3 regions of the Streptomyces sp. NBC_00667 genome follow, and region 1 is predicted to be linked to each of the others. Evidence: riboswitches for the same ligand, from Rfam matches in the RefSeq annotation. Region 1 holds a riboswitch; each other region holds the start of a gene.

Region 1 (3,262 bases):
GCCGGCCTCGGCGCGGTCAACGGCAGCGTTGTCGTCACCAAGGTGCTCATCCCCGCGGTCGCGGCTCCCCTCGTGGCCGGTGCGGCCGCCATGCTGGCCGCGAGGCTCACGTACAAGCTCGGCGGCAAGGTCGGCGGGAAGACCTCCACCAAGGGCTACCGCGCCGGTCAGATCGCCTCGGCCGGTCTCGTCTCCCTCGCGCACGGCACCAACGACGCGCAGAAGACGATGGGCATCATCACCCTCGCGCTCGTCGCGGGCGGCGCCCTGGAGTCCGGTGCGAACCCCCCGGTCTGGGTCATCATCTCGGCCGGCATGGCCATCGCGACGGGCACCTACCTGGGCGGCTGGCGCATCATCCGCACCCTGGGCAGCGGCCTGACCGACCTCCAGCCGCAGCAGGGCTTCGCGGCCCAGACCTCGGCCGCCAGCGTCATCCTGGCCTCCTCCAGCCTCGGCTTCTCCCTCTCCACCACCCACGCCTGCTCCGGCGCGGTCATGGGTGCGGGCCTGGGCCGCAAGGGCGGCGTGGTCCGCTGGTCCACCGCCACCCGGATGTTCATCGCGTGGGGCCTGACCCTGCCCGCCGCCGCCCTGGTCGGCGCCGGTGCGGAGCTGGTCATGCGGACCGGCAACGTCGGCGTCGCCGCCGTCGTGGTCTTCCTGGTCGCCTCCTGCGCCGCGATCTGGTTCATCTCGCGCCGCCAGGTCGTCGACCACCACAACGTCACGGAGACGGCCACGGCCGCCGCCGAGGCGCCCGGTGTCGTCACCACGGCCATGGCCGCCGTCACCGTCCCGCCGATCGCCGCCGCCGGTACCACGGCCGCCGTGACCGACGAGGACCTCAAGGCCACCATCCCGGCGGCCACCCCGGCACCCGCGGCCCCGGCCGCCGCGGTCTGACCCCGAGAACGACAGAGGAATCAGCGGTATGAAGATCGACTGGGCAGCACTCGGCTCCGTCTTCGGGGTCAGCCTCTCCGCCACCGTCGCCCTCGTGGCCCTGTTCACCCTGGGCCTCGTGGGTCTCTCCAAGCACGAGACCGCCACCGAGCAGGGCGGGACCGCGACCGTGGCCCGCAGCGGCGCGTACGCGTGCTTCGCGCTGTGCGGCCTCGCCGTGGCCTACGCGATCTACCTGATCGTCAGCTGACGCGAGGACCGGCGCGTCGGCCGACGCTCTGACCGTGCGTCGGCCGACGCGCCGGTCGTCGAAAGCTCCCCGCGGGATTCCCGTGGGGAGCTTTCGCGTACCCTGCCCGGCCGTCCCGCTCCCTCGCCGCAGGTCAACGGCAAGTTGACGGGCGTTCGCGGTGCGTGGTGGACTGCCCGAGCCATTACGGCGGCATGGAGAGGAAGTCCGGTGCGAATCCGGCGCGGTCCCGCCACTGTCACCGGGTAGCGCACGCGGTCCGTGCGTCCCGGGAGCCAGGAACTCTCGCCGCCGGACACGTCGAACCAGGGCGCGGACCCTGAGCGAGGACACAACTGCCACCATGCGTGCCGATCGCGTATTCGCGTACGGCGCCACGGCCGGCCTGATCGGCGACCGGATCCTCGGGGATCCGCGCCGCGGGCACCCCGTGGCCGCCTTCGGACGAGCCGCCGCCGCCCTCGAACGCGCCCTGTGGCGGGACGACCGGGCACGGGGCGTGGTCCACACCCTGGTGTGCGCCGGGGGCGCGGCCGCCGTCGGTGCGCTCGGCGCCCGCGCCGTGCGCTCCCGGCCCGCTGCCGCCCGTATCGCCCTGACCGCGGCCGCCACCTGGGCCGTCGTCGGCGGTACCTCGCTCGGCCGGGAGGCCCGCGCGATCGGCGGGGCGCTGGCCGCCGGGGACGCCGAGGTGGCCCGGGAGCGGCTGCCGCACCTGTGCGGGCGCGACCCGCAGGCCCTGGACGAGCAGCAGCTGGCCCGCGCCGTCGTGGAGTCGGTCGCCGAGAACACCTCCGACGCCGTGGTCGGGGCGCTGGTCTGGGGCGCCCTCGCGGGCGTGCCCGGACTGCTGGCGTTCCGTGCCGTCAACACCCTGGACGCGATGGTCGGCCACAAGTCGCCTCGCTACCTGCGCTACGGCTGGGCCTCCGCCCGGCTCGACGACCTGGCGGGCTGGCCCGGTGCCCGGCTGACCGCGCTCGCCGCCGTACTGTCCGGGCCCGACCGGCGGGGAGCCGTGCGCGCCTGGCGCGCCGACGCCGCCGCGCACCCGAGCCCCAACGCCGGTCCGGTGGAGGCCTCGTTCGCCGGGGCGCTGGGCGTACGCCTCGGCGGGACCCTCGCGTACGGCGGACGGGTCGAACACCGGGCCGTGCTGAACGGCGCCGCAGGACGGCCGGTCGAAGTGGCGGACATCGAGCGGGCGGTACGGCTGTCGCGTCGGGTGACGTGGGTGGCGCTTGGGGCGTGCGTGGCACTGCGGTGTGCGGTGACGCGGTGGCCGGTCGTACGCCGGTCGAGGAAGGGGCGGGCATGAGCAACGGTGTGAAGCGGGGCGGCGGTCTGCTGGTAGCCGGGACCACGTCGGACGCGGGCAAGAGCGTGGTGACGGCGGGCATCTGCCGCTGGCTGTCCCGGCAGGGCGTGAAGGTGGCGCCGTTCAAGGCACAGAACATGTCGCTGAACTCGTTCGTCACGCGCGAGGGCGCGGAGATCGGCCGGGCGCAGGCGATGCAGGCGCAGGCCGCACGCGTGGAGCCGACCGCGCTGATGAACCCGGTGCTGCTCAAGCCCGGCAGTGACCGCAGCAGCCAGGTGGTGCTGCTGGGCAAGCCGGTGGGCGAGATGAGTGCGCGGGGCTACCACGGCGGGCGGCAGGAGCAGCTTCTGGGGATCGTCACGGACTGCCTGGAGGAACTGCGGGGCACGTATGACGCCGTGATCTGCGAGGGGGCGGGCAGTCCGGCCGAGATCAACCTGCGCCGGACCGACATCGTGAACATGGGCATCGCGCGCGCCGCGCGGTTCCCGGTGGTGGTGGTCGGGGACATCGACCGGGGCGGCGTCTTCGCCTCCTTCTTCGGTACGACGGCGCTGCTGTCGCCCGAGGACCAGTCGCTGATCGCCGGCTACCTGGTGAACAAGTTCCGCGGCGACGTCTCGCTGCTGGAGCCCGGCATGGAGATGCTCCGCGGGCTGACGGGGCGGGCCACCTACGGCGTGCTGCCCTACCGGCACGGGTTGGGCATCGACGAGGAGGACGGCCTGAGGGTCTCGCTGCGCGGGGCGGTACGGGAATCCGTGGTCGCCCCTCCGGTCGGCGAG
Region 2 (3,262 bases), 2.8 Mb from region 1:
ACCGACCGGGCGCCAGCGGGCGTTGGAGCGGCCGGCCTGCTCGGTCGGGTAGAAGTTGATGTCCACGACGCGGTCGAGGAAGGTGACGGCGGTGCGGACGGTCTCGTCCAGCCGCTCCCAGTCGATCTCGCCCGACTCCGCCAGGACGAAGGCGCCCAGGTTGACCGAGCCCAGGTTGCAGACGGCCGTCTCGCCGTCGTTGGTGACCTCGATGATCTCGGTGCAGAGGTTCGAGGAGTGGACGACCGTGCCGGGCTCGGCGGTCTGGTTCGCCGTCCGGTTGGAGGCGTCCTTGAAGGTCATCCAGCCCTGGCCGGTCTGCGCGAGGGTGCGCATCATCCGGCCGTACAGGTCGCGGGCGGGCATCGTCTTGCGGGCGAGGCCCGCCGCCTCGGCCTTGCGGTAGGCGGCGTCGAAGTCGTCGCCCCACAGGTCGACCAGCTCGGGGACGTCGGCGGGCGAGAACAGCGACCAGTCGGCGTCGGCGTTGACGCGGCGCATGAACTCGTCCGGCACCCAGTGCGCGAGGTTCAGGTTGTGCGTACGGCGCTGGTCCTCACCGGTGTTGTCGCGCAGTTCCAGGAACTCCTCGATGTCCGCGTGCCAGGTCTCCAGGTAGACGGCGGCGGCACCCTTGCGGCGGCCGCCCTGGTTGACGGCGGCGACGGAGGCGTCGAGGGTCTTGAGGAACGGGACGATGCCGTTGGAGTGGCCGTTGGTGCCGCGGATCAGCGAACCGCGGGCGCGGATGCGGGAGTACGACAGACCGATGCCGCCGGCGTGCTTGGACAGGCGGGCGACCTGGTGGTAGCGGTCGTAGATCGAGTCGAGCTCGTCCAGCGGGGAGTCCAGCAGGTAGCAGGAGGACATCTGCGGGTGCCGGGTGCCGGAGTTGAAGAGGGTGGGGGAGGACGGCAGGTAGTCCAGGCGGCTCATCAGCCGGTACAGCGAGGCCACTTCCTCGACGGCCGTCACGCTCTCGTCCGCGGCGAGACCGCAGGCCACGCGCAGCATGAAGTACTGCGGGGTCTCGATCACCTGACGGGTGAGGGGGTGGCGCAGCAGGTAGCGGCTGTGCAGGGTGCGCAGGCCGAAGAAGCCGAAGCGGTCGTCGGCGCCCTCGGCGAGCGCGTGCTCGACCAGCGCGTCGAGGCGGTTCGCGTGGGCGGCCACGAACTCGGCCGTACGGTCGGCGATCAGGCCCTCGCGGTGGCCGACCGCGACGGACGCGGCGAAGGAGGTGGCGCCCTGGCCCGCAGCCTCGTCGCGCACGGCCAGCGTGAGCAGGCGCGCGGCCAGCCGGGAGTACGCCGGGTCCTCGGAGATCAGCCCGGCGGCGGCCTCGGTGGCCAGCGAGCGCAGTTCGGCCTCGTCCGCGGTGGCGCTGCGGCCGCGCAGGGCGGCGGCGGCGACCCGGCCGGGGTCGGTGTCGGGGAGGTCAGCCGTCAGCTCGGTGAGGGTACGCAGCAGCGCGGCCCCATGGCCCCCGCCGGTGGTTGCGTTGTCGGACGGGTCGGACTCGGCGCGCGGTGCGGCGGGCGCGATGGTCACGGGGGGAGCTCTCCCTCACTCGGCTCCGGGGCACCTTCGGCGCGGGGCGCGAGTGGGCGCGCACGGGCCGTCCCCCATCAGGGCACGCTTGCGCCGCGCGGCGTCCACCGGCCCAACCGCGAGGCCCGGACGTGGCTGTTCCCGGTTCGGTCGAGCCGGGCGTGCTGTCGGCAGGTCCTCGGACTTCGGACGCACCTATGGGTGCCTTTCATACCGTTGCGGGACAGTTCCGGATTCACACCGGATTCCCCTGCGGCGACAGCGAGCACGAGCATACATGTGGGGGCCCCCTCCTGGGGGACCCCCTAGATGTTGTGTCGCGCGCCGACTACAGCGCGAGACCGTACGTGAGCAAACCGAGTTCGGGGACGGGCTCCCAGTCCCGATCCGGCGACCGTACGAAGCCCAGGCGCTCGTAGATCCGGTGTGCGGCCGGCATGTCCTCGGTGGTCGACAGCACGAGCCTGCGTACCCCCTCCAGGGCCCGGGCGCGGTCCACGCAGGCCCGTACCAACGCCTCGCCCGCGCCCCGGCCGCGGCCCTCGCGGGCGACCGCCAGCATGCGGAACTCGGCTTCGTCCGCGCGGGCGATGTCGCACAGCGCGCTGCCGGGCGCGGCGAAGGTCACACCGCCGACGACGCGCCCGTCGCCGAGCACGGCGACGAGCACCTCGGCCGCCGCGGCGCGGCCGGCCACGTCCCGGAGCCTGGCGAGGTACGGATCGTCCTCGCCGTACGTGAGCAGGCCGTCGTCGAGGTAGGCCCGGGCGGTGATGTCCCCGAGCGTCTCGTACTCCGCCGGCAGCGCCCGTCTGATGGTGATGTCCATGGCACCGAGTGTGCCGCGGGGGCACGGAAAAGGCCGCCGCGTTTCCGGGAGATACGCGGCGGCCCGTGGCCGGTTCAGCAGCAGCGGAAGCCCTCGCGCGGGTCGGCTTCGCGGGCGTCGGTGCGGGCGCGCTCGAAGGCGCGCCGGGTGAGGACCTCGGCGTCCGGGTCGTGGGAGCGGGCGTGGGCCACGTAGCGGTCGTAGGCGGCCTCGCCGGAGAACTCCCGTACGTAGTACCGGGCCTTGGCCAGCGCCTCCCGGACGCCGCTCACGCCACCGGCTCCTTGGTCTTGCCGCCGCCCGAGTCGAGGCCGGCGGCGGCCAGCTCCGCCCGCTCCTCGGCGGTCGCGATCAGCCCCGCCGGGGCGACGATCTTCGACTCGGTCCAGGGGGCCTCGGTGAGGGTCACGCCCTGCGGCGCGCGGACCGCCTTGACGCAGGTCCGGGCAGCGTCGACCAGCACGATGAGGATCAGCAGGGCGAACAGCACGGAAAGTACGCCGTCCACGGTGGCGTTGGTGACCACGGTGTGCATCTGGTCGAGGTCCTTCGCCGGCTTGATGACCTTCCCGGCGTCGATGCCGTCCTGGTACAGGTCGCGCTGCGCGAAGAAGCCGATCTTCGGGTTGTCGGAGAAGACCTTCTGGTAGCTGGCGGTGAGGGTCACCGCCACGTCCCAGGCCAGCGGGACGCCCGTCACCCACGCCCACTTGAGCCGGCCGGACTTGACGAGCAGCGTGGTGCAGACCGCCAGGGCGACCGCCGCCAGCAGCTGGTTCGCGATCCCGAACAGCGGGAACAGCTGGTTGATGCCACCCAGCGGGTCCTCCACGCCGACCCACAGGAAGTAGCCCCAGCCGCCGACGACGACCGCGCTCGCGA
Region 3 (3,262 bases), 3.0 Mb from region 1:
ACCGCCGTGCCGTCCAGCCGCAGTTGGCCCGCGCCGGGCCGCAGGCCGCCGCTCAGCAGCCGCATGAGCGTGGTCTTGCCGCTGCCGTTGCGGCCCAGCAGGACCAGCGCCCGGCCCCGCGCGATGGCGAAGTCGACGCCGGACAGCACCTCGGGGCCGTCCTCGTACGCGTAGCCCGCGCCCACCAGTTCCACCAACGGGTTCACAGGTACCGCCCTTCCAGGGTGAGAGTCACGGTGACCAGCGCGCCCAGCAGGGCCGCCGACGCCGCCAGGAACCGCCACGACACCGCCGCCCCGGGCACCAGCACCCGCAGGGCCCCGTCGTAGCCCCGCCCGGCCAGCCCCTCCTGGAGCCGCGCCGCGCGGTCGAAGGCCCGTACGAACGAGGTGGCGGCCAGCCCGGCCAGCGAACGCCACAGCGCGGCCCGGCCCGTGTGCCCGAGCCGGGCCGCCTGCGCCCGGCGCACCCGGGCCACCGAGTCCAGCAGCAGGAACCCGATCCGGTACATGACCAGGGCCACGTCCACCACCGGGGCCGGGACGCCCGCCCGCACCAGCCGGGGAAGCACGTCCGACACCGGGGTGGTGAAGGCGAACAGCAGCACCCCGAGCGAGGCCGCCGACGTACGCAGCAGCAGCTCCGCCGCGTGCCGGGGGCCGTCCGGAGCCAGGGAGACCGGCCCCGCCGGGCCGCCCACCGCGAACAGCAGGGGCAGCGCCCCGGTGACGCAGAAGCCCAGCGGGATCCGGAAGGCCCGCCACAGCTGCCGTCCGGCGACCCCGGCCGGACCGAGCAGCACGGCCAGGGTCGCCGCCGCCACCAGCGGCCCGCCGGGCCAGGGCGGCAGGGCGACGGCGGTGACGGTGAGCCCGAGCCCCAGCAGCGCCTTCTCCAGCGGGTGGCGGTGGCGCCAGCGGCTGCCGTGCGCCGCCACGTCGATGGGCAGCACCGGCTAGGACTGTTCGTCGCGGGGCGGCCGGCCCGGCGACTGTTCGCGGTGGCTCTGGGCGAGGCCCTGGCGGCGGCCCTTGCGCAGGCCGAAGTAGTAGGCGAGCACGCCCGCGCCGAGGGCCGCCTGGAGGGCGAACAGCGCCGACTCCACCTCCGCGGACGGCGGTTCGTACAGCGGCGAGAACCACGGCTCGTAGCCCGGCTCGATCTCGGTGATCGCCGATTCGGCCTGGCTGTCGGCGCCGGCGAACGGTTCCTCCTTGCCGTCGCCCATGCCCAGCGCGACGGGCAGCACGGCGAGCGCCGCGACCAGGAGCAGCAGCAGGGCGTTGATCTTCGCGTTGCGGCTCATCGGGCGGCCTCCGTGCGCGCGGCGCCACCGGCCGGCCCGGCGACACCGAGCCGGACCAGGTCGGACTTGCTGGACTGCGTCAGCAGCCGCATGACCAGGACGGTCAGCAGCCCCTCGCTGACGGCCAGCGGGATCTGCGTGAGCGCAAATATCCCGCCGAACTTCGCGAGCGCGCCGGGGAACCCGCTCGACGGGTCCGGGAAGGCCAGCGCCAGCTGGACGCTGGTCACGCAGTAGGTGACGAGGTCGGCGAAGAACGCGCCGAAGAAGACGGTGACCATCAGCGGCACGTCGAACCGCTTGAGCAGCCGGTAGACGCCGTACCCCGCCCAGGGTCCGGCGATCGCCATCGAGAAGGCGTTCGCGCCGAGCGTGGTCAGCCCGCCGTGCGCGAGCAGCAGGGCCTGGAACAGCAGGGTGATGGTCCCGAGCACCGTCATGACCGGTGGCCGGAACAGGATCGCGCCGAGCCCCGTCCCGGTGGGGTGCGAACAACTGCCCGTCACCGACGGGATCTTGAGGGCCGACAGGACGAACGTGAACGCCCCCGACGCGCCCAGCAGCAGCGTGCTCTCCGGGTTCGCCCTCACCTCACGGGACAGGGCCCGGGCACCGTGTACGACGAAGGGGGCGGACGCGACGCCCCAGGCGACCGCGTGCAACGGGGGCAGGAAGCCCTCGGCGATATGCATGACTGTGGAGACCTCTCCAGCACCTCGTGGATGGACGACGCGCCCCGGCCGGTCTCCTGGCTCACGGGTACTGATGCCCTGACTCCGCCTTCCCGGGGCCGTGCGGTCTCCCGCGCAGGTCCCAGTGGCTTCCCGCGGTGGGGGCACCTCCCGGACGGAGTCTGGGGGAGAGTGGAGCCGGACTTCCCGATCACAGTGGCGAGGGCCGCACCGGTTTCCCACCGGTTTCCCGAACACCAAGGCCCCATGACCCTAGTCGCCCGTCCGGACGGGTCACAACCCGCCCCTTCCGGGCGCGCCCGCTGGCGGCCGCGTCCGGTGCGACGCACGGTGGTGCGGTGGCCGACGACTCCGCAACCGCGCAGACCCCCCGCTACGGCGACCTGAGCGCCCTCTTCGTGAACTGCACCCTCAAGCGGTCCCCCGAGACCAGCAACACCGAGGGCCTGATCTCCCGGAGCCGGGCGGTCATGGAGGCCGCCGGCGCCCGGACCGAGCTCGTCCGCGCCGTCGACCACGACATCGCCACCGGCGTCTGGCCCGACATGACCGAGCACGGCTGGGAGAGCGACGAGTGGCCCGTCCTCTACAGCCGGATCATGGACGCCGACATCCTGGTGCTGTGCGGCCCCATCTGGCTCGGGGACAACAGCTCCGTGATGAAGCAGGTCATCGAGCGGCTGTACGCCTGCTCCTCGCTGCTGAACGACCGGGGCCAGTACGCCTACTACGGCCGGGTCGGCGGGGCGCTCATCACCGGCAACGAGGACGGCGTCAAACACTGCGCCATGAACGTCCTCTACAGCCTCCAGCACCTCGGGTACGCGATCCCGCCGCAGGCCGACGCCGGGTGGATCGGTGAGGCCGGGCCGGGGCCCTCGTACCTGGACCCCGGCTCGGGCGGCCCCGAGAACGACTTCACCAACCGGAACACGACCTTCATGAGCTGGAACCTCATGCACCTGGCCGCCCTGCTGAAACGGGCGGGCGGTATCCCGGCGCACGGCAACCAGCGCTCGGAGTGGGACGCCGGATGCCGCTTCGACTTCCCGAACCCCGAGCACCGGTAGCGCGGGGCCGGGCCGGTGTCGCGTCAGCAGGTGGCCGGGTGCGGGAAGTCCAGGACGAACCGCTCCGGGGCGTGCAGCACGCTCGTGTTATAGGTGGGCGGGGTGTCGAAGGCCGCGCCGAAGGTGACGTACCCCTCGAAGTCGCCGGTCTTGGCCATGCCCTTGAGCTTGGGGAGGGCGATCTGCTGGAGCGC

Evidence for each region. A riboswitch is a leader RNA that binds a small molecule or an ion and turns the genes downstream of it on or off. The one in region 1 is predicted to bind cobalamin.
Region 2: it holds a riboswitch for cobalamin, as region 1 does, so the genes downstream of both, OHA81_RS21045 (ribonucleoside-diphosphate reductase subunit alpha) here and OHA81_RS08340 (cobalamin biosynthesis protein) in region 1, are expected to answer to the same signal.
Region 3: it holds a riboswitch for cobalamin, as region 1 does, so the genes downstream of both, OHA81_RS22055 (energy-coupling factor ABC transporter permease) here and OHA81_RS08340 (cobalamin biosynthesis protein) in region 1, are expected to answer to the same signal.

What each region holds. Positions count from the first base shown of each region.
Region 1 is NZ_CP109022.1:1,741,837-1,745,098, forward strand. It holds gene OHA81_RS08330 (inorganic phosphate transporter) at 1-906, shown strand, start outside; gene OHA81_RS08335 (hypothetical protein) at 935-1,156, shown strand; cobalamin riboswitch at 1,330-1,463, shown strand; gene OHA81_RS08340 (cobalamin biosynthesis protein) at 1,500-2,474, shown strand; gene OHA81_RS08345 (cobyric acid synthase) at 2,471-3,262, shown strand, end outside.
Region 2 is NZ_CP109022.1:4,497,885-4,501,146, forward strand. It holds gene OHA81_RS21045 (ribonucleoside-diphosphate reductase subunit alpha) at 1-1,551, opposite strand, end outside; cobalamin riboswitch at 1,704-1,826, opposite strand; gene OHA81_RS21050 (GNAT family N-acetyltransferase) at 1,880-2,380, opposite strand; gene OHA81_RS21055 (YbdD/YjiX family protein) at 2,455-2,652, opposite strand; gene OHA81_RS21060 (carbon starvation CstA family protein) at 2,649-3,262, opposite strand, start outside.
Region 3 is NZ_CP109022.1:4,727,970-4,731,231, forward strand. It holds gene OHA81_RS22040 (ATP-binding cassette domain-containing protein) at 1-206, opposite strand, end outside; gene cbiQ (cobalt ECF transporter T component CbiQ) at 203-952, opposite strand; gene OHA81_RS22050 (energy-coupling factor ABC transporter substrate-binding protein) at 956-1,306, opposite strand; gene OHA81_RS22055 (energy-coupling factor ABC transporter permease) at 1,303-1,998, opposite strand; cobalamin riboswitch at 2,028-2,254, opposite strand; gene OHA81_RS22060 (flavodoxin family protein) at 2,337-3,068, shown strand; gene OHA81_RS22065 (AMIN-like domain-containing (lipo)protein) at 3,092-3,262, opposite strand, start outside.